DNA from 4 places in the Clostridium sp. TJA038 genome. Region 4 is predicted to be linked to each of the others. Evidence: riboswitches for the same ligand, from Rfam matches in the RefSeq annotation. Region 4 holds a riboswitch; each other region holds the start of a gene.
The links. Region 4 has a riboswitch for thiamine pyrophosphate ahead of thiC (phosphomethylpyrimidine synthase ThiC). Riboswitches for the same ligand answer to the same signal wherever they lie in the genome.
Positions count from the first base shown of each region.

Region 1: it holds a riboswitch for thiamine pyrophosphate, as region 4 does, so the genes downstream of both, thiD (bifunctional hydroxymethylpyrimidine kinase/phosphomethylpyrimidine kinase) here and thiC (phosphomethylpyrimidine synthase ThiC) in region 4, are expected to answer to the same signal.
Region 2: it holds a riboswitch for thiamine pyrophosphate, as region 4 does, so the genes downstream of both, thiT (energy-coupled thiamine transporter ThiT) here and thiC (phosphomethylpyrimidine synthase ThiC) in region 4, are expected to answer to the same signal.
Region 3: it holds a riboswitch for thiamine pyrophosphate, as region 4 does, so the genes downstream of both, thiS (sulfur carrier protein ThiS) here and thiC (phosphomethylpyrimidine synthase ThiC) in region 4, are expected to answer to the same signal.

Region 1 is NZ_JBZEFA010000001.1:858,886-864,809, forward strand. Features, by position in the region: gene AC4FQV_RS04105 (LacI family DNA-binding transcriptional regulator) at 78-1,091, shown strand; gene AC4FQV_RS04110 (patatin-like phospholipase family protein) at 1,145-1,987, opposite strand; TPP riboswitch at 2,104-2,215, shown strand; gene thiD (bifunctional hydroxymethylpyrimidine kinase/phosphomethylpyrimidine kinase) at 2,280-3,074, shown strand; gene thiE (thiamine phosphate synthase) at 3,106-3,735, shown strand; gene recQ (DNA helicase RecQ) at 3,880-5,661, shown strand; gene AC4FQV_RS04130 (serine protein kinase) at 5,752-5,924, shown strand, end outside.
Region 2 is NZ_JBZEFA010000001.1:834,867-840,790, forward strand. Features, by position in the region: gene cax (calcium/proton exchanger) at 1-845, shown strand, start outside; gene AC4FQV_RS03990 (pyridoxal phosphate-dependent aminotransferase) at 905-1,990, opposite strand; gene thiT (energy-coupled thiamine transporter ThiT) at 2,100-2,795, opposite strand; TPP riboswitch at 2,892-2,996, opposite strand; gene AC4FQV_RS04000 (histidinol-phosphatase) at 3,117-3,896, opposite strand; gene AC4FQV_RS04005 (GNAT family N-acetyltransferase) at 4,201-4,704, shown strand; gene AC4FQV_RS04010 (MJ1433 family protein) at 4,921-5,676, shown strand; gene AC4FQV_RS04015 (ribonuclease Z) at 5,804-5,924, shown strand, end outside.
Region 3 is NZ_JBZEFA010000001.1:624,562-630,485, reverse strand. Features, by position in the region: gene AC4FQV_RS03035 (thiamine phosphate synthase) at 1-466, opposite strand, end outside; gene thiH (2-iminoacetate synthase ThiH) at 476-1,579, opposite strand; gene AC4FQV_RS03025 (thiazole synthase) at 1,593-2,357, opposite strand; gene thiF (sulfur carrier protein ThiS adenylyltransferase ThiF) at 2,418-3,215, opposite strand; gene thiS (sulfur carrier protein ThiS) at 3,233-3,427, opposite strand; TPP riboswitch at 3,551-3,652, opposite strand; gene AC4FQV_RS03010 (MFS transporter) at 3,699-5,402, opposite strand; gene AC4FQV_RS03005 (RelA/SpoT domain-containing protein) at 5,707-5,924, opposite strand, start outside.
Region 4 is NZ_JBZEFA010000003.1:174,136-180,059, reverse strand. Features, by position in the region: gene AC4FQV_RS07870 (biotin--[acetyl-CoA-carboxylase] ligase) at 1-471, shown strand, start outside; gene AC4FQV_RS07865 (DUF4184 family protein) at 573-1,331, shown strand; gene AC4FQV_RS07860 (hypothetical protein) at 1,435-1,740, shown strand; TPP riboswitch at 1,818-1,917, shown strand; gene thiC (phosphomethylpyrimidine synthase ThiC) at 2,046-3,356, shown strand; gene AC4FQV_RS07850 (phosphoribosylformylglycinamidine synthase) at 3,575-5,924, shown strand, end outside.

The DNA.
Region 1 (5,924 bases), on a different contig from region 4:
TATTATACAAATAAAATGTTAGAACATTTTAGTAAAAAAATATATAATATAAACTAGGAAAAGTAAGGAGTGATTATGTGGCTACTATTAAAGATATTGCAAAAAGTGCTGGTGTTTCCATAGCTACTGTATCTAGAGTTTTAAATTTAGATGAAACTCTTAACGTATCTGAAGAAACTAGAAAAAAGGTAATGGAAATAGCAGAAGAATTAAATTATATACCTGTAAAAGAGAGAAGAAGTAAGATGAAAAATTATACTATAGGTATAGTTTATTGGTATACAGAAATACAGGAATTAAATGACCCATATTTTCTTTCAATTAGAATGGCTGTGGAAAAGAAATGTAATGAAGAAAAAATTAAATTTAAACCTATAGATTTTCAAAAGATTATAAATGAAGGAACTAAAGAATATAGAGAGTTAGATGGAATATTAGCAATTGGTATATTTAATGAGGAAGAAATAAACATAATGGAGAAATTATCTAAAAACATAATTTTTGTAGATTCTTCTCCTGATGAATGGAAATACGATTCTGTAGTTGTAGATTTTAAGTATGGAGTAAAGCTTTCTTTAGATTATTTAACATCTTTAGGTCATAAAGATATTGGATATTTAGGAGGAGAGTCTGTTACTCATAATGGAAGTGAACCTATTAAGAAGGTTAATTATAGAGAAAAAACTTTTAAAGAATATATGGAGAAAATAGGCAATTACAGAGAGGAATGGGTTTTAAAAGGAAAATTTTTACCAGAACATGGATATGAACTTATGAAAAAAATATTAAAAGAAAAAAATCTTCCTACAGCATTTTTTATAGCTAGTGATCCTATGGCTATAGGAGCTTATAAAGCAATATTTGAAAAAGGGTTAAGAATACCTGAAGATATAAGTATATTAGGTTTTGATGATATATGTACTGCTAAATTTTTAACTCCTTCTTTGACAACTGTAAAAGTTTTTACGGAGCATATGGGGAATATTGCTGTTGATACTCTTTTAGAAAGAATGAGAACAGGACGGGAAATATCAAAAAAAATAGTTTTACCTGTTAAGTTAATAAAAAGAGAAAGTTGTAGAGAAATATAGTTTAATACCATAAAAGAGACTAAAAGTTTTACTAAAGTCTCTTTTATTTGTCCCTAATTGAATAGAGCTTTGATTTTTTCTATATTCTTTATGCAGGCTTTATAACCACATAAATAAGCTTCTTCTAATTTATTTATGTCCTTTTCAAAACTTTCAATAGCTTCCTTTTCTTCTGGTCTTATTATAATAGCTTTTCCTTGCTTTTCTAATTCTTCACAAAATCTTACTGTTTCATTATATTTTATATGTCTTGTTAAAAAAGAATCCTTTAATTTAGGATATTTAGAGCCTACTATTTTAGAAGCTAATTTATTACTTTTTTTTAAGGTCTTTCTATAGCTTTTTGGTCTAGTAAGTATTATTAAGTGCTTTTCATTTCCATCTTCTATAGCTTTTTTTATTGGGATAGGGTCTAATAAGCCACCATCATAATATTCATTTCCATTTATTTTTATAGGCGGAAATAAAAGTGGAATAGCGCAGGTTGCTCTTAAAGCCATATATTTATCATCTTTAATTTTTCCATTTAAATATTCAGTTTTACCTGTATTTGCATTAGTAACTCCAACTAAAATCTCTCCTTTGTAATTTAAAAGATTATCAAAGTTGTAAGGATAAAGATTATTTGCTAATTCATCAAATACAAAATCTAGTCCAAAAATACTTCTACATTTGAAAATGTTATTTAAACCTAAATATCTTTTATCATTTCTATATTTTTTTAATATTTCAATATTTCTTCCCCTTTGATTAGAAAAGTATGAAAAACCATTAGTTATTCCAGCAGAAACTCCAATACAGTAGGGAAAGGTTATATTATTATCAAGAAGTGCATCCATAACTCCAGCACTAAAAATTGGGCGAAAAGTTCCTCCTTCTAAAATTAAGCTAACCATATAATTTCCTCCTAAAGTTTATCATATATTAAAATTATAGTACTTATATAAAATAAATTCAAAAGGAGTTATTGATAAATAATTGAATATATGATATTATTTGGAATATAATTTTATAAATTTGCTAGGGGAGCTAGTTTTATATCTAGCTGAGAGTAGAAATTAAATTTCTTGACCCTTTAACCTGATATAGATAATTCTAGCGTAGGGAAGCCTAAGGTATTAGTGTATTTAATTTTAGCATATATAAGCTTATGGCTTATATATGCTTTTTTTATTGAAAGGAGATAATATGTATAAATTATATAATGCATTAACAATTGCAGGGTCAGATAGTTCAGGAGGAGCAGGTATACAAGGTGATATAAAGACATTTTCTGCAAATGGAGTTTATGCAATGAGTGTAATAACTTCAATAACGGCTCAAAATACTATGGGAGTTTTTGAGGTTATGGATATTAATCCTAGTATTATAAAAAGACAAATAGAAGTTATTTTTGAAGATATAAATGTTGATGCTATAAAAATAGGGATGGTTTATAAAAAAGAGTCGATTAAGGCAATAAATAAAGCCTTAAAAGAAATAAGAAATTTACCTAAAATAATTTTAGATCCTGTTATGATATCAAAAAATGGATTTAAGCTTTTAGAAGAGGAGGCTAAAAGTATTTTAATAAAAAATTTAATACCTATATCAACTTTAATAACTCCAAATATACCAGAGGCTGAAGAAATTTTAGGGATAAAAATATCTAATTTAGAAGATATGAAAAGAGCAGCTTATCTTATTAAAAAATTAGGAGTAGAAAATGTTTTAATTAAGGGAGGGCATTTAAAGGGAGAAGCTACAGATGTTTTATATGATGGAAAGGAATTTACTTTTTTTAGAGAAAAAAGGATAATTACAAAAAATACTCATGGAACAGGTTGTACTTTATCATCAGCTATTACGGCTAATTTAGCTAAGGGAATAGACCTTTATAATTCAATAAAACTTGGAAAAATTTATGTTACAGAATCAATAAAAAATAGCTTAGAACTTGGAAGAGGAATAGGTCCTTTGCATCATTTTCACAAATTTTATTAAAGTTTAAGAGATTTAAATAGGGGGATTTAAATTGAGATTTAAAGAAAAAAAGTTATACTTAGTAACTGATTATAACCTTACATTTAAAGAGCTTTTAGAAAAAACAAGAGAGGCTTTAAAAGGAGGAGTTTCAATTGTTCAGTATAGAGCAAAAAATAAAAATACTAAAGAAATGTGTAGAGAGGCTTTAGAATTAAAAAGGCTTTGTGAAGAATTTAAGGCATTATTTTTAATAAATGATAGAATTGATATTGCTTTAGCTATAAATGCTAAGGGGGTTCATATTGGGCAAGATGATATGGATATTTTATTAGCTAGAAAAATATTACCTAAAGATTCAATTATAGGAGTTACAGTACACAATAAAGAGGAGGCTTTAAAAGCTATTAAGGGTGGAGCAGATAATTTAGGGGTTGGAGCATTATTTAAAAGTAGTAGTAAAGAGAATATAACTTTAATAAATTTAAAAATCTTAAAAGAAATAAGAGCGGTTTCTCCTATTCCTATTTATGGCATAGGCGGGATAGATACTCATAAATTAAGCAAGGAAATTTTGGAAAATGTAGATGGTGTTGCTGTTATATCTTCTTTATTAAAGAGTGATAATATAGGAAATAAAAGTAGAGAATTTTTAAATATAATGAATAATTTAGAATATTAAATATAAAAGATGAAATAATTAAAAGAGATTCTTAAGTTTTAGAATCTCTTTTTATTTAAATTTTATTTATAGTATAATATTTATAATTTAAATTCTTTTATATAAAATATTTAAATTATAAAACTTAAAAGTTAGGAGAGGGATATGGTAAGAGAGAAATTTAAGGTTTTAAATAATATTTTTGGATATAGAAACTTTAGAAAAGGGCAAGAAGAGGTAATTGATAAAATTTTAGGTGGAAATGATGTTTTTTGCATAATGCCAACAGGGGGAGGAAAGTCCCTATGTTATGAAATACCAGCTTATATTTTTAAAGGGACAACTCTTGTGATTTCTCCTTTGATATCGCTTATGAAAGATCAGGTTGATAATTTAAATTCTTTAGGAATAAAGGCAGACTATATAAGTGGAGGAGTAGAATTTTCAAGTGTAAAAGATATAATTTCAAAGTTTATAAAAGGAGATATAAAGCTTCTTTATGTTTCTCCTGAGAGATTAGAAAATAAATATTTTTTAGATAATATAAATAAGGCAAATATTGAACAAGTAGTAGTTGATGAGGCACATTGTGTATCAATTTGGGGACATGATTTTAGAAAAAGCTACGGAAAAATAAGACCTTTTATTGATAAATTTAAAAAAAGACCGATTATTACAGCTTTTACTGCTACTGCAACAGAATTAGTTATGAAAGATTCAATAGCTCTTTTAGGTCTTAAAAATCCTTTTATTTATAAAGGAAGTTTTAGTAGGGATAATCTAGAAATAAACGTATTAAAAGAAGTTGATAAATTAGAAGTAATAAGTGAAATTATAAGTGAATATTCAGAGGAATCTGGAATAATCTATTGTTCTACTAAAAGTGAAGTTGAAGAACTTTATAAGTGTTTAGAATATAGAGGGAAAAGTGTAGGAAAGTATCATGGTGCTTTAAAAGAGGAGGAAAAGAATTATTATCAAGAGGAATTTTTAAAAGATAATATAAATGTAATGATAGCTACAAATGCTTTTGGTATGGGAATTAATAAGCCAGATGTTAAGTTTATAATACATGCTACTTTTCCTAAGAGTATAGAAAATTATTATCAAGAGATAGGAAGAGCTGGAAGAGATGGCAGAGCTTCTAAATGTTATCTTCTTTATTCTGAAAAGGACATAAGAATAATGGATTATTTAATAAGTTCTACTACAGAAATTTCAAGAAGAAATATAGAGTTTAAAAAGCTTGAAAAAATTATAGAGTTTTGTAATTATGATAAATGTTTAAGAAAGTATATTTTGGATTATTTTGAAGAAGAAAATTCTATAAAGTATTGTAACAATTGTACTAATTGTTTAAAAAGTAATGATTTAGTTGATATGACTTTAGAAGCACAGAAAATATTATCTTGCATATATAGAACAAAGGAATCTTTTGGTGAGAGTGTTTTAATAGATATTTTAAGAGGGATACATGGACAAAAAATTGAAAAATATAAGTTATACGAGTTATCTACCTTTGGAATTATGAAAGAGTATACAAGTAAATACATAAAAGATATAATTAATGAACTTTTAGCTATTAAAGCCTTAGAAAGAAGAAAAGGAACATATTCTATGGTTAAATTAAACAGAAAATCAATAGCTATATTAAAAGGAGAAGAAAAGGTAGTCTTAAATGTAAACAAAAAAGAAGAGGAGATTTGCAATGATTTAGAACTTTTTAAGAGATTTCGCATTTTAAGAAAGGATATATCAAGAAAAGAAGGTATAAAACCTTATATAGTTTTTACAGATTCTATGATTATGGAAATAATAAATAAAAATCCTAAAAGTAAAGAGGAGTTAAGGGATATAAGAGGTCTTGGAGAACAAAAGATAATAAAATATGGTGCATTTATTCTTACAACTTTAAGAGATTATGATAGATATAAAAAAAGGAGTTAGGTTTTTACTAGCTTCTTTTTTATTTAAAAGAATATTTTGTCATAGAACATAACATAAAGAGAATATATTTAAGATAAAGGAGGGATTATAATGGATTTTAAGGAGCTTATAAAAGTTGATAGGGAAAAACATAATAAGCAAAGGTTTAAAGGAACCTTTCTTGATTATTTAGATATTATAAAAAATGATAAAGATATTATAAAACTTTCTCATAAAAGAATTTATGACCTTATTTTAGAAAAAGGCTTTGAAATATTGAAACC
Region 2 (5,924 bases), on a different contig from region 4:
CAGAGCTTATAATATCTTTTTTTGCTTTAAAAAGTGGCTTGTTTGATGTTGTTAAAGCATCTATTGCAGGGTCTGTAATTGGAAATATTCTTTTAGTTTTAGGAGCTAGTATGTTAGCTGGAGGAATAAAATATAAAACTCAAAGTTTTAACAAGAAGATTATGGAGAATAGTTCAAGTATGTTACTATTTGCAGTTATTGGTCTTACTATTCCTGCTATATTTATGCATACTATAAAAATAGAATTTTTAAATACAAAGTATGAAAGTTTAAGTGTAATAGTAGCTTTAGTTATGTTTATAATATATATTTTAAGTTTAGTATTCTCTTTCTTTACTCATAAGGATATATATGCTATAGAAAGTGGAGAGGATTGTGAAGAAGAGAGTAAATGGTCTTTAAAAAAATCTATAATAGTTCTTATAGTAGCTACTATAATTATTGCAGTAGAAAGTGAATTTTTAGTAGGGGCTGTAGAGCCTATGACAAGAACTTTAGGGCTTAGTGAATTTTTTGTAGGAATAATTTTAATTCCTATAATAGGAAATGCTGCAGAACATAGTACTGCAATAATAATGGCTATGAAAAATAAAATGGATGTTTCTGTAGAGATTGCTATAGGTTCAAGTTTACAAATAATATTATTTGTAGCTCCAGTTTTAATATTTTTAAGCCTTATTTTTGAACCTATGAGTATTATTTTTAATAAGTTTGAATTAGTTGCTTTAATAGTATCTGTTCTTATAGCTAATCGTATAGTTAGTGATGGAGAATCTAATTGGCTTGAAGGAGTTCAGCTTTTAGCTGTTTATATAATAATTGCTGTTATGTTTCTTATAGTTTAACTTATAAAGATAAAAGGTTATAAGTATAATTAAATTTAATTATGCTTATAACCTTTTATTTAACTTAAATTAGAAAATATTTCTTTTAGATTTTCTACAAGAAGTTTATTATCTTCATGTTTTAATAAACACACTCTAAAAAAGTATTCATTTAAACCTTCAAAGGAAGTACAGTTTCTAATTATTAAATCTTTTTTTAAAAGTTCATCATAAAGATTTTTAGCATTTATTTTTTTTGATTTAATTTTGCAAAGGATAAAGTTACTATAACTTTTATAAACTTTTAAGTCTTTTATTGAATTTAATTCTTTAAAAAGATACTCCATTTCTTCTTTTAACTTATGGTTATTTGATAATATGTAATCAAAATCTTTAAACATAATTTCTCCCATAGTTGTGGCAAAAATATTTATGTTCCAAAGGTCTAATTTTTCTAAAATAGATTTTTTTATTTTTTCATTAGAAATAAGTCCATAGCCTAACCTTATTCCTGGAGTTGAAAAAAATTTAGAAGTTCCTCTAATTACAAAAAGGTTATTAAATTCATCTATTAAAGGAGTAGAGGAATAAATTTCAGGCTCTGTAAACTCTACATAGGTTTCATCAACCATAAAAAATGTTGAGGTGTTTTTTATTAAATTTTTTATTTCATCTTTTGAAAAGGCAAAGCCTGTAGGATTATTAGGATTACAAATTATGACTAAGTCAAAGTTTGAAGAGTTTATATGATTTATAAGATTTATATAATCTATTTTAAAGTTATCTTCTTCCCTTGCAAAAAATTTATATACCTTACAATTTATCTTTTCTAATTCACTTTCATATTCTGAATAAGAGGGAGATAAAAGAAGTGCTTTTTTAGGATTTATAATGTTTATAAAAGATGATATAAGCTCAGTAGCACCACTACCAACTATAATATTTTCTTCCTTGCATTTACAATATGAAGAAATGGATTCTTTTAATTTTTTATATTTAGGGTCTGGATAAATAGAAACTAAATCTATATTTTCTAAAATAGCTTCTTTAGCTTTTTTAGAAGCACCAAAGGGATTTATATTTGAACTAAAATCTTTTATATCGTTTTTATTTACTCCTAATTTATCTGATAAATCAAATAAATTAGCACCATGATTAATACTCATAAGTACCTCCTTTAAATTTGATATAACTTTAAATTTCTTAATTATAGTATAATTCTTTACTAAAGAAATAAAAAGGGTTAGATTAATTAAATAATCTAACCCTAGTATTTTAAGAAGCATAGTTATTTGCTATGTTTTTTGGTCTTATGGCCTTAATAAGCCTATTTACAGGTAATATGCTTAAAATAATTATACATATTAATCCATCAGCGCCTATTAATGCACCGTTTACTAAGAATGAATATAAAATTGGAGACATTCCTTCAGGTGCAAAAGAACCAAAGAATACTACTCCTGAAATAAAGTGAGCTAAGAATTTTAAAAATATCGCAACTATAGCTCCAAACATTCTATGATTTTTAAAGAAACCTGCTACTCCTAAAGCCATATATGGAATTGGATAATCAAAAAGAACTTGAACAGGATGTATAATATATGGGTCTATAAATAAGGATATTATCCCAAATAAAAATCCTGTAAGCATTCCAACTAATGGACCATAAGCGTAAGCAACTAGTATAATAGGAATCATGCTACCTAAAGTTATTCCTCCACCTTGTGGAAATTTATATATCTTTAGCATATTTAAAACAGCAGTAAGAGCTAAAGCAATTCCTATAGTTGTAAGCATTTTTGCATCAAATTTTATGTTTTTAGCTTTTATAAGTAAAAATAATATAATTAGGACCCCTATTAAAGCGAGAATTGTCATTGGATTAGTTACAATCTCCTTAAAATTTCCTCCTAAATTAATTGATGAAAAACTTTGAATAAAATCATTTATTATTTGAGAAAATGACATCATAGTTTTTCAGTCCCCCCTTCTTAAACTTTAATTGTGCTAAGGGAGAGTTTAAATATTTTAAATAAAAAACCAGATCTTTTTAAAGATCTGGTTTAAATACAGCCCTAAACGCTTCCCTACGCTGGAATTAACCAGATCAGGTGTTGAGGGTTAATGATAAAAATATCATCTCTCAGCCAATAGGCACCCCTAGCACATGAAATAATTCTAAATATATTTTATATATAAATTTACCTTTGGTCAAGTAATATTTACTATTAAATGAAAAATATTATCTAAATTTGTATTTTTTAAATAAAAATAGAAAGTTTAAAAGAAAATTTATATGTCATAAACTAGATTTAAATTAAGTGAGTTAGCTTTTTCATAAGCATAATAAACATAAGAGTCAAAGACTTCTTTAGGATTATGACAGTCTGAATTAATTATTACTTTTACATTAGACAAAGAAACTTTTTCCCAAAACTTTTCATAAGGATATGCAAAACGTTCTCCATCTATAAATTTTTTCTTTCCTCTTCTAAAGCCATTAGCGTTAAATTCTAAGATAGAATTATATCTTTTTGCATAGGAAATTATAATATCACAGGCTAAATCACAATTTTCATCCCAAGGGAAATTATTTATAAAGATTAAATCAGGGTGGGCTATAAAACTAAAGTAACCACTTTTTATTCCAAGGGATATACTTTTTGCATAATCTATATAATCCTCTGTGCTATCTAAATTGTAAGTATTTTTAAGATTTCCTTCCTCATTTAAAAATAAATGCTGCCCTAGAGCTAAATAATCAAATTTTAATTCATTTTTTAAGTAGTTATAATAAAAATCATCTGTTTGCAAATATTCTATTTCTAAACCTATTTTTATATTTATATAATTTTTATATTTATCTTTTAATTTCTCTAAAGAATCTTTATATTCACAAAGTTCATTGAAGTTCATTCTAAGAGAAAATCTATTGTCAGCATAAGGAGCGTGATCGCTAAAACCTAAGGTATTTAAATTTTCTTTAAGGGCTTCTTTAATATAATCCTCATCTTCTCCAAGGGCATGTTTACATCTTTTAGTATGAGTATGAAAATTAATTTTTTTTAACATAAATTCCACTTCCTCTCTATAAATAGAGTATATCAAAAAAATAATTAAAAGATAAATGTTAATAAAATTTTAATAGAAAAATGTTAACAAAAAATTCTTTGACTTTTCCTTTTGAATAAAATAAAATTATTCCACGATAAGTAATTAAGTGGATTTAAAGAGGGTTTTATGTAAAGAGAACTTTACATAATTAAAGTTATTTTATTATTAACATTTAAAGGAGATATGAACATGGGGTAAGTTTTGGTTAATTGTTTAATTAGGCATTATTTTAAATTAGTTTTTAGTAAGAGGTATAAGGAAAATGAAAATAAGATTGATAGAAGAAAAAGAATTAGAAAAAGTTAAAAGTATTTATGATAATGTTGTAAAGGAAATGAATTTAAGGGGTCTTTATAATTGGAATGAAAATTATCCCAATACAGAAATAATTTTGAAAGATATTTTTAATAATCATCTTTATGGAATAGAGGTATTAGGAGAAATAGTAGCAGTAGCTACAGTAAATGACTATGCCTATGATGTTTATAATGATATTTCATGGCAAGTAGATGGTCCATTTTTATCTTTTCATAGAATAGCTGTTTCTACAGAACATAGAGGTAAGGGCTATGGTAAAAAAATGATAGATTTTATAGAAGAAATGGCTAAAGAGAAAAAATGTAACTCCATAAGAATAAGTGCTTATCATAAAAATGAAAATGCTGTCAATTTATATAAAAATTTAGGATATGTCCATGTAGGGGAAATGATGTCTATGAGAGACATAGTAGAACCTTTTTTATGTCTTGAAAAAGCAATAATATAATTAATAAAAAATCAGTTTATAGAAAGTTTTCTATAAACTGATTTTTTATTTAAGGATTTAGATTATAAATTAAGTATAAGTTTTAATTAATATATATTTTATTTGTAAGTATCTTTGTAAATTAAATTTTAAAAGCATAGAAAGAGTTTAAAAGTAAGGTTATAATATATAATGTCTTAAATAGGAATGACTTTAAATACAAAGGAGAAACAGAATATGAGCAAGCAGAAAAAGGAATTTTTACTAATTGGTGTTGGGTTAATAGGATTGTCTTTATTTTTGCATTATTTACACTATCTTATATTTAATGATCTTAATCATACTTTAATATTTCTTTTTGCAGACATAGCTTTTATACCTATGGAAGTATTTTTTACTACTTTAGTAATTGATAAATTACTTGAAAAAAGAGAAAAAGAACATTTAAAAGATAAGTTAAGTATGTTAATTGGAGTTTTCTTTAGTGAAATTGGAACAGAGATTTTAAATATATTTGTCTTTGCAGATGATAGTACAGAAATTATTGCAAAAGAAGCTTTAGTTACGAAGGAATGGAATAAAAATGATTTTAAAAGATTAGAAGAAGTTGTGAATAATTATTCTTATGAAATTGATATAAACAAGATAGATTTAATATATTTAGAAAATAAGTTAAATTCACAAAAAGATTTAGTAATAAATTTAATAACTAATCCTATGTTAATAGAACATGAAGAATTTTCAGAAATGCTTATATGTCTTATGCATTTAAGGGAGGAGTTAAGTAGTCGATTTTCTCATAGATTAGAAGAATATGAAGTTAATCATATAGAAAAAGATATAAATGTTGCATATAAATATTTAACCTTTGAATGGGTTCAATACATGAAACAGTTAAAGGCTAACTATCCTCAATTGTTTTTAAGAGCTTTAGTTACAAACCCTTTTGATAAAAGGTCTTTAAAAGAAAAGGAATGTAATTATTTTAAATAAAAGATATCTCTTTAAAAAAGATATCTTTTATTTATTATTTTATATTTATAAAATAGTATTTATTATTTCCTTATGGTATATTTTACTTAAAAACATTGAGATTTAATGACTTTTAGGAGGAGTAGTTATGATTAATTTAACTTTTTTAGGTTGCGGTGGAGGAATGCCAATGCCTGATAGATTTTTATCTTCCTTTATGGTTAATTTTAAAGGAAGAAATATTCTTATAGATTGTGGTGAGGGAACTC
Region 3 (5,924 bases), on a different contig from region 4:
TTATTCCTCCCAAGGCAACAACCTTACATTTTACTCTTTCTTTAACTTCAGTTATAAAATTAACACCTTTAGGCTCCACCTTTTCTTTACATTTAGTTTTAAAAATAGGAGATATTAAGATGTAAGAAACTCCTAAATTATCTACATAAATAGCTTCCTTAAGAGAATGAACAGAAACTCCAACCTGAAGTTCTTTAAGCCTATCTATATTTTCTATAAAATCCTTAAAACTTAAATGAATATGCTTTTCTCCTAAAATTTTAACTGCTTCTAAATTAGAATTTATAATTATATTTGTATCAGAACTCACTACGGTTTTTATTTCCCTATAAATTTCTATTAAATCTTCTAAATTTAAATCCTTCTCCCTTAATATTATATTTTTAATTCCTTTTTTAGCACTTTCTTTTATTACTTTAAAGTATTTTTCCTTGCATACTAAATTTCTATTTGTTATTAAAAACATACCTAACTCCTAAAATCTATGCCAATCTTTAAATATAGGTTGATAACCTTGTTTTTTTATTAAGTCCTTAACTTCTACAACAGAACTTTCATCACTTATATAAAATTGTCCTGTTCCTTTTTCTTTTAAAGAATGTCCTCCAACCTCTGTAGAAACTCCAGCACTTAATTTATTAACACCTAAAGGAATCAAATTTTTTCTAAACTCTCTATCTTCTCTAGTAGATATATTTATAGTTCCTTGTGGATCAAAAAGTCTGTAAGCTAAAAGGGCTTGAACTAAATTTTTATCTAAAACTTCCTTTAAATTTTCTTTTCCTCCATAACAAGGTCTAATTCTAGGAAGTGAATAACTTATATCAATATGAGGATATTTATCTCTTAAATACTTGCCATGCATTGCTGTAAAAAATGCATCTATTCTAAAATCACTTAATCCTAATAAAGCACCAATTCCTAAAGTTCTAATTCCAGCTTTTATCCCTCTCTCTGGTGCATCTAATCTAAACTTATAATTTTTTTTAGGACCTTTTAAGTGTACCTTTTCATATACACTTTCATCATAAGTTTCTTGATAAATAGTAAGCCCCTCTGCTCCTACTTTAACAATTCTCTCATACTCTTTTTCTGTCATTGCATATACCTCTATTGTAATAGATGGAAATTTACTACTTAAAATCTTAATAGCCTCTTCTATATATTCTACTGGAGTATGATATTTACTTTCGCCTGTAAGTATTAAAATATGCTTAAAACCTTCTTTAGAAATTAATTCTCCTTCTATTTTTATTTCTTCTTTACTTAGCCTTTTTCTAAATATTTTGTTTTCTATATTATAGCCACAGTATGAGCATTTATTTATACAATAATTAGAAATATACATAGGTGTATATATTAATACTGTTTTCCCAAAATATTTTAAAGAAAGATTTCTTCCCTCTTTAGCCATTTCCTCTAAAAGACTTTCAGCTAAAGGAGAAAGTAAATTTAATAAATCATAATAATCCTTATTTCTTTTATAAATACTTTTTAAAATATCTTCTTTTTTTACTAAGGAAAAATATTTGTAAAAATCAAAATTTCTATATTTTTTTATTACTTCATAAAAACTCAAAGAAAACCATCTCCTATCCTAAAAAACCAGTAAGAGGAGAAGAGGCATTTCCAAATTTTGATTCATTCCCCAATTTAGCCTCATAAGCTAATCTTCCTCCCTTTACTGCCATAGAAAAAGCCTTAGCCATGCTTACAGGATTGCAAGAAGATGCTATAGCTGTATTAACTAAACAAGCTGCAGCTCCCATCTCCATAGCTTCCATAGCCTGTGATGGTTTTCCTATACCTGCATCAACTATAATTGGAATATCTAATTCATCTATCATTATTTGAATTAGTTCCTTTGTTTTCAAGCCTCTATTACTTCCTATAGGTGCTCCAAGTGGCATTATAGCTTTTGCTCCAGCTTCTATTAATTTTCTTCCTACATAAAGATCTGGGCACATATAAGGAAGAACTATAAACCCCTCCTCTGATAATATCTTTGTAGCCTTTATTGTTTCTTCATTGTCAGGAAGTAAATACTTAGAATCTGATATAATCTCTATTTTTATCCAATTTCCACAGCCCATAGCTCTAGCTATTTTAGCTATTCTAATTGCTTCTTCAGCATTTTTAGCACCTGATGTATTAGGAAGCAAAATTATATCCTTAGGTATATTTTGAAGAATATCTTCCTCCTTATTATCTAAATCTATTCTTCTTAAAGCTAAAGTTATAACATTAGCACCACTTCCCTTTAAAATATCCTTTATCATCTTATTTGAAGGATACTTACCACTTCCAACAAAAAGCCTATTTTTTATCTCTACTCCACCAATTATTAATTTATCCAAAATACTCTACTCCTTTTATACTAAATTAAATATTATATAATTTATTGATTAAGTATATTTTTAAATTTTATTAAAAGCTATATCTATAACTAGATTTGCCATATGATTTGCACATATAGCTACTCTAGGTGCCATTAATCCACACCCTTCCTTAGCCTCATTTATAAAATCACCACAAATATAAAATCTTTCTGTTATCTTTTTTGTTTTTATTAAGTTAGAATCAAAAAAACCAGCCATACCAGAAGAAGAAATCAAAAACTTATCAGTTATATTATCTAAGAAATAATTAGCCAATAAAGCTTTACTCTCTGCTCTATCAAAAGCCTCTAATATGATGTCCCCCTTATTTAATAATTTCATATTATTCTTTTCTAGCTTTAAATTTAAATCACAAACCTCTATAAAAGGATTTATTCTCTTTAAATTTTTCTTTAAAGCCTTTACCTTATATTCTCCAATATCCTCTATATAATATTGTTGTCTATTTAAATTAGAAGGTTCCACTAAGTCAAAATCTATTAAAATTATTTTTCCAACGCCTATTCTACTTAAAGAAATTGCAATATTGGAACCTAGTCCTCCACAACCTGCTATTAATACCTTAAGATTTTTAAGTTTTTCATAAACTCCTGGAGTATGTCTACATATCATAAGCTCCTCTAACTCTTCTCTTTTAGGCATTGCTCCCTTTTTAATAAAAACAATTCTATCTCCTTCTTCAAGAAACTTGTCCTCTTCAACAGGAAAGCCATTTAATATAATAATATTAGAATCTGAAAACTCTTTTTCTTTTAAAGAATACACTGTTATTTTTTCCTCTAATACTCTCCATTTTTCATTAACCTTTATATTCATATATTCCTCTCTTAATACTATCCTCCACCAACAAAGGCAATAATCTCAATTTTATCTTCCTCATTAAGTATAAATTCATTGTACTTATTTGAAGGAACTATATCTTTATTAATTTCAACAACAACTCTTTTACTACTTATTTCTAGTAAGTTCAATAAATCAAGTACTGTATTTATATTATTCTTTTCTAAATACTTACCATTAACAATCATATTCTCACCTCTTTTCTTATTTTTAAGATTATTTACACCAACAAAAAAGGTTTAGCTTTTATTGCTAAACCTTTTAAAATATATTTTCTAATTAATCATAAAATATTTTTAGTATGAAAAATATAAGATTAAAATATACTTCCCTACGTTGGTACTAACCAAATCAGGTTCTTAGAGTTAGAATTTAAATTCCTCTCAGCCTTAAAGGCACCCCTAGCAATATCTTAAAATTATTTGTTTTTATTTATCATACCTTAAAAATTAAATTTTATCAATTAATTTTTTCCTTTTTTTCCATTTTTCTGTTTTTCATAGTTATTAAATCATTATTTAATAATAATGTTAATATAAATCCTATTAAAGCTATAATAGAACAAGTTAAAAACAACTTAGTATAACCTGTATTCATTGTACTTTGAAAGGCAGTTTCTATAGCATTTTTAGCTCCCTCTAAACTTTTCATATAGGATTTTTCTATAGCCTCTATATTAACATTAGGATTATTTAAAAATTTATCTCTTAACACTATAAATTGTCCATTTACCATTTCTTTTATAATGCTAAAAATATTAGTTACACTAGCATTTCCTATGGAGTTTGAAAAATTTGAACCTCCTCCTAAAGAGTTCATAACATTAGACATTCCATCCTCTAAAGGTGGCATAACCTTTTGTAATGCTTCTGGAACCTTTCTTCCTGCATCAGAGATAAAATTAATAAGAATATTTGGAGATACTGCAATTCCTATAGATTTAACTAAAGATACTGCTGATTGTCCAACTGTAGCTTCATTATCTGGAACTAAGCTAAGCATTAAGTAATTTATTGGAGTTCCCATAGAAAATCCTAAACCAAAGCCCATAATACCTAAACCTACAATTAAATTAAAAATTCCTGGATGTTTAGTTGTTATATATCCTTGATAGAGGTTTCCTATAATAACTAAGGCCATCCCTATTAAAAGCACTTTTTTAACACCTATTTTATCAATAAATTTTCCTCCTAAAGGAGCTGCTATTCCAACAAATATTGCAAAAATAGTAACTATATATCCTCCACTTCCCATTGGAGTTTTTAGTATATTTTCACTAAATTGAGGAATAAATACTGTAGCCATTAATCCACAACCTACAACAAAACTTAAAATTAAAGTTATGGCTATTTCTTTATTTGTAAAATAAGATAAGTTTATTACAGGGTCCTCTGCTTTTCTTTCTACAAAAACTAATATTGGAATTGATATTATAAATATTAAAAGATATGGCCAAACCTCTAAGGATTTTATTGAATTAATAAAATCATAAAATTTTAAATTAGTAGCTCCATACATTAAGGATAGTATTAATACTGTTAGTACTAAAGAACCTAAAACATCTAATTTTTTAACTCCCTTAGAAGAAGTATTTTCTTCTAATTTTCTTGCCATAAAAAGTATAATTATACTAATTGGAACATTTACTAAAAATAAAAACCCCCAGTTTTTATCACCGAAAATAGAAAGTATTCCAGAACCTAAGGTTGGTCCTACAACTGTAGCTATTCCATAAACTCCACCTATCATTCCTAAGGCTGAGCCTCTTTTTTCAACTGGAAATGATGTTCCTATGTATGCTGTAGCGATTGGCATTATACCACCACCACCTATAGCTTCTATAACTCTTGAAACAAGTAAAAAAGTATAGCTATTTACATAATCTGATATACCACAAAGTAAAGAACCTAGACAAAAAAGTGATATTGAAACCATATAAACTTTTTTTCTTCCATACCTATCAGATAATTTCCCCATAAGTGGCATAGATACTGCATAGGCTAAAGTATATATTGTTACAACCCACACACTAGCATTTTGTGAAACCTTTAATCCATCAGCTATAATATCTCTTGCAGGAGAAACTATTCCAGAATCAATAGCTCCCATAAAAATCCCTAATAAGAAGACCGCCATGGTAATTCCAACTGATTTCTTCTTCATTTTTTATCATCCTTTCATAAGCTTTCTTAAATTCTAGTGTGATTTTTATTAATATTATTCTCTTAAATATTATTAATAAACTTCACAATGAACTAGGTTCAGTTTACTACCATAATTTAATAAAATCAAAGTTAGAATTTTCTTAAATTGTTTCAAAATATATTAAAACTACCTGCTTATTTCATTTTTATTCATATTTAGTTAATGTTTTATTAATATTATAATTTTATAAATTTCTTTTCTTTTTATTTATAAAATTATGAAACCTATAAATATTACTTCTAATATTTATAGGTTTCATTTTCTATCTTTTTATATTTTTAATTTCTTCTTTTAATTTTTTAATTTCTTCCTCTTTTTCTCTTAACTTATCTTCATAATATTTATCTTTATTATCTAAATTATTATTTAACATATTTATTAAAGAGGCCATTTCATCTGCACTTCCTACAATTCTATTAAAAAGTAAAAGATTAGATTTTAAAATCTCTGGTATTTCATTATGAGAATATCTTAATCTAT
Region 4 (5,924 bases):
AAGAAAAGGCCTAAGATAAAGTGGGTAAATGATATATTTTTAGATGGTAAAAAGCTTTGTGGTATATTAACTGAAGCAACAGGTAATTTTGAAAGTGGAAGAGTTGAGAATGTTGTAATTGGCATAGGTATAAACTTTAAAACTGAGGAAGATAGTTTCCCTGATGAAATAAAACATTCAGCCTGTTCATTATTTCAAGGAGAAAAGCCTACAGTTACTAGAAATAGAATGATTGCAGAAATTTTAAATGAACTTTTTGCTTTATGCAATAATTTAGAAGATAAGGACATAATGAAAGAGTATAAGGTATTATCATTAGTATTAGGAAAGGAAGTTACCTTTTATAAAAATAATAAGTTAAATAAAGCAGTAGCAACTGATATTACTGAAAATGGTGCCTTAGTTGTTAAATATGAAAATGGAGAAATAGATTATTTAAACTCAGGAGAAATTTCAATAAAAACAATATAATGAAAATTAAAATATTTAGCTTTATTTAGTAAAAAAATATAGGATTTATTTTATTTTTTGCTATTTATTTAATAAAATTTAATTTTATTAAGGAGGAGAATATGCCTTTTACTTTAGCACATCCAGCAGCTGTAGTTTTTTTGAAAAATAAAAAATTAAATATTACTGCCTTAATTTTAGGAAGTATGGCTCCAGACTTTTTATATTTTATAAATTTTAGGCCTTATGGAAATTTAGGACATAAATTATTAGGATTTTTTCTACTTAATTTACCTTTATGTTTTTTATTAGCCTATGTTTTTCATAATATAATTAAATCACAACTTATAAGTAATTTACCTAACCCCTTTGATAAATGGTACTTTTATTTAAGAGAAAAGAAATTTTCATTAAATTCTCTAAAAGAAGTAATAGTTTTTATCTATTCTGCTATATTAGGAATGGCAACTCATGTGCTTTGGGATGCTTTTACCCATAATAGTGGATTCTTTGTTGAGAAGATTCCTTACCTTAGGGAGAAGATTTTATTTTTAGGAGAATATGAAATATATAGATATAAGTTTTTTCAACATGGAAGTACTTTAATTGGAATATTTATAATAGTATTTTTTTTGTATACCCTTAAAGATAGCAGAAAGATAGTCTTTATAAAAAGAATATCTTTTAAAAAAAAGATAAAATATTATTTTAGTATTTCTATTATAATGTTTTTAGTAGTATTTTTTAGTTACTTTATTTTTAGAGAATTTAATATTTCTTATGGAATAGGTGGAGTAGTAGTTTCGATTTTAAATGGTTTGTTTTTAGGGATGTTTATTATTTCTTTTAAGGAAAATCTTAATATGAAAAACAAAGGGTAATTTTATAAGGTATACATAAATTTTAATTTCTTTACAAACTTACCACATATTATTTAGAATGTTATAATATTTTTATTAAAGAATATTTGAAGGGAAGAGGCTTATGGATAAAGTGCTTTTATTACAAAATATATTAGAAGCATTAGTTTTTGTTATATCGACAGTAATTTTTGCTTTATTATATGGTTTATTAGATAAGAAGAAAGGGATAACTGATAAAATAGTTGGTGGACTTAAAAAGAAACCAAAATTAGAAGTTGTAATTCATATAGTAGTTGCTTTAGCTTTAATTTTAATTGTTCGTTATTTTGGACTATATGTTTTTAAGCTTTGGGATTTAGCAGTTATTTTTATTATGGGAGCAATCTCAGGAATTTGTATTTACAATATAAATAGAAATAATTTTTAATATAAAAATATATTTTTATGTAGTATATTGAAAAAATATAGAAATAATAGTATAATTTAGAAAAAATAAAACTTAATATTAATTGCTAGGGGTGCATTTTTATGCTGAGAGGATAGATTCTAACCCTTAAAACCTGATGTAGTTAGTACTACCGTAGGGAAGCAGTAAGTGAAATTTTTATTTATTTTTTAATAAATATAGTTTTATCTTGTTTATTAAGCTTGCCCTAGGGCAAGCTTTTATTTTTTTAGGATCCTAATTTAATTTAACTGCGCAGTTAAAAAATTAATATAAGGAGAACTAATATGAATTATACAACTCAAATGGATGCTGCTAAAAAAGGCATAGTTACAAAAGAAATGAAAATAGTTTCAGAAAAAGAAGGTATTAGCCTTGAAGAATTAATAAGTTTAATGTCTAAAGGTAGAATTGTAATACCTGCTAATAAAAATCACAAAAGTTTAAGTGCAGAGGGAGTTGGACAAGGTCTAAGAACTAAAATAAATGTTAATTTAGGCGTTTCAAAGGATTGTTCTGATATAGATTTAGAATTAGAAAAAGTTAAGAAAGCTATAGAGATGAAGGCAGAATCTATAATGGATTTAAGTAATTATGGAAAAACTTATGCCTTTAGAAAAAAGCTTGTGGAAGTTTCTAAAGCTATGATAGGTACAGTACCAATTTATGATGTTATTGGATTTTACGATAAAGAGCTTAAAGATGTAACTGTTGATGAGTTTTTTGAGGTTGTAGAAAAACATGCAAAAGATGGAGTTGATTTTGTTACTATACATGCAGGGTTAAATAGAGAGACTATTGAAACCTTTAAAAGAAATAAAAGAATTACAAATATAGTATCAAGAGGGGGTTCACTTCTTTTTGCATGGATGGAATTAAATAAAAAAGAAAATCCTTTTTATGAATATTTTGATAGATTATTAGATATATGTGAAAGATATGATTTAACTTTAAGCTTAGGAGACGCTTGTAGACCAGGGTCAATATTTGATGCAACAGATGCTATTCAAATAAAGGAATTAATTACTCTTGGTGAATTAACAAAAAGAGCATGGGATAGAAATGTTCAAGTAATTATAGAAGGACCAGGACATATGGCAATTAATGAGATTGAAGCTAATGTATTATTAGAAAAAAAGTTATGTCATGGTGCTCCATTTTATGTTTTAGGACCAATAGTAACCGATATAGCACCAGGGTATGACCATATAACAAGTGCTATAGGAGGTACTATTGCAGCTTCTCATGGAGCAGATTTTCTTTGTTATGTAACACCAGCAGAACATTTAAGACTTCCTAGTTTAGAAGATGTTAAAGAAGGTATAGTTGCAACTAAAATAGCTGCACATGCTGCTGATATTTCAAAGGGAATAAAAAATTCAAGGTATATAGATAATAAAATGAGTTACGCTAGAAAAAATTTAGATTGGAACGAAATGTTTTCTCTAGCTATAGATAAGGAAAAGCCTTTAAGATATAGAAAAGAATCTATTCCTGAGCATGAAGATAGTTGTACAATGTGTGGAAAAATGTGTTCTATGAGAAATATGAATAAAATTTTAAAGGGTAAAGATATAAATATTTTAAGAGAAGATTAAATAAAAGAGAGATATATTAAAAATTAATATATCTCTCTTTTATTTAAAGACGAATTATTTTTTTAAGAAAAGTGTTATTATAAATATTTTTAGTTAAAAATACGAATGTTTAAATAATTTTAAATATTGACAATATGTGTTTTGGGTGTTATGGTTAAAATAACGAATGATTAATAATTAATCATTAATAATGTTCGTGTTTTGAATGGGGGATTAAAATGTCTGGTATAAAGATGGTATTTGTAGAAAAAAAAGAAGAATTTAATGTTGAAGGTAATAAATTATTTAAGGATTTTAAAGAAAATTTAGCTATTAATTCTTTAGAAAAAGTAAGGGTTTTAAATAAATACATATTAGGAGAAATGGATAAAGAACAATATATAAGTGTTTTAAAGAGTATTTTATCAGAAGCTCCTGTAGATAGAGTTTATGAAGAAGAATTTGAACTTGAAGAAAATGAATATGCCTTTGGCGTTGAATATTTACCAGGCCAATATGACCAAAGAGCTGATTCTGCTATGCAATGTATAATGCTTCGTAATGAAGGAAAAAAAGTTTTTGTAAAATCATCAAAGATAATTGTTTTAAAAGGGAATTTAAAAAAAGAGGAAATAAATAAAATAAAATCTTATTATATAAATCCTATTGATTCAAGGGAGGTTAGTCCTTTTTCTAAAGTTTTTGAAGAGGATTTAAGTGAACCTAAAGAAGTAGAGGTTTTAAAAGGATTTTTAGAATTAGGTGAGGAGGAAATTAAAAATTTCCATAAAGATAAAGCTTTAGCCATGACTTTAGAGGACTTAAAGTTAATAAGAGATTACTTTAAAGAGGAGAAAAGAAATCCTACAATTACTGAGATAAAGGTTATTGATACTTATTGGTCAGATCATTGTAGGCATACAACCTTTGAAACAGTAATAAAGGATATTTTAATAGAAGAGGGAAAATATTCAGAGCCAATAAAAATAGCTTTTGAGAATTATAAAAAATCAAGGGAATTTGTTTATGGTAAAGAGTTAAAAAATAAAGAAATTAAATTAATGGATTTAGCAACAATAGCTATGAAGGAATTAAGAAAAAAAGGAAAGCTTGAGGATTTAGATGTTTCAGAAGAAATAAATGCTTGTTCTATAAATATAGAAATTGAAACTGATAAAGGAAAAGAAGAATACCTTTTAATGTTTAAAAATGAAACGCATAATCATCCAACGGAAATAGAACCTTTTGGAGGGGCTGCTACTTGTTTAGGAGGAGCTATTAGGGACCCTTTATCAGGTAGAAGTTATGTTTATCAAGCTATGAGAGTTACTGGAGCTTCAGACCCAACAACTTCAATTAGTGAAACATTAAAAGGAAAGTTGCCACAAAGAAAAATAACTTTAGGTGCAGCTAGTGGATATAGTTCTTATGGCAATCAAATAGGTCTTGCAACTGGACAAGTAGCTGAAATTTATCATGAAAATTATGCTGCTAAAAGAATGGAAATTGGGGCAGTAATAGCAGCAGCTCCTAAAGAAAATGTTGTAAGATTAGAGCCTAAAAATGGAGATGTAGTAATACTTCTTGGAGGACGAACAGGAAGAGATGGTATAGGAGGAGCTACAGGTTCTTCAAAGGAACATACAGAAGAATCAATTAATAAGTGTGGAGCAGAGGTTCAAAAAGGAAACCCTATAACAGAAAGAAAAATTCAAAGGCTTTTTAGAAATAAAGAAGTAGCAAGAATGATAAAAAGATGCAATGATTTTGGTGCTGGAGGAGTGTCTGTAGCTATTGGAGAACTTTGTAGAGGAATTGATATAGATTTAGATAAAATTCCTAAAAAATATGAAGGATTAGATGGAACGGAACTTGCTATATCAGAATCACAAGAGAGAATGGCAGTTGTTGTTTCTAAGGAAGAAGCAGAGAAATTTATAAGGCTTTCAGAGGAAGAAAATTTAGAAGCTACAATTGTTGCTAAGGTTACAGAGGATGAGAGATTAATAATGAGGTGGAAAGGAAAAACAATAGTTGATATAAAAAGAAGTTTCTTAGATACAAATGGAGCAAAGGAAGAAATTTCTTTAATAGTGAAAGCACCATCTAATTATCCCTACAATGTTGAAGAAGGTGATTTAAGGAAAAAATGGCTAGAATCCTTAAGTGATTTAAATGTTTGTAGTCAAAAGGGGTTAGTTGAAATGTTTGATTCAACTATAGGTGGAGGAACAGTTCTTATGCCTTTAGGAGGAAAATATCAATTAACTCCAGCAGAGGGAATGGTAGCTAAAATTCCACTTTTAGAAGGCGTAAGTAAGGATGCTTCCTTAATGGCTTATGGTTTTAATCCATATTTAGGTGTTTGGAGTCCATTCCATATGGCTTTTTATTCAGTTATTGAATCAGTAACAAAAATAGCTGCTATGGGAGGAGATTATAGAAAGATTAGACTAAGTTTTCAAGAGTATTTTGAAAAGCTATTAAAGGATAAATATAAATGGGGAAAACCTTTTGCAGCTTTATTAGGTGCTTATAAGGCACAAATGGATTTAGGGCTACCAGCAATAGGAGGAAAAGATTCAATGT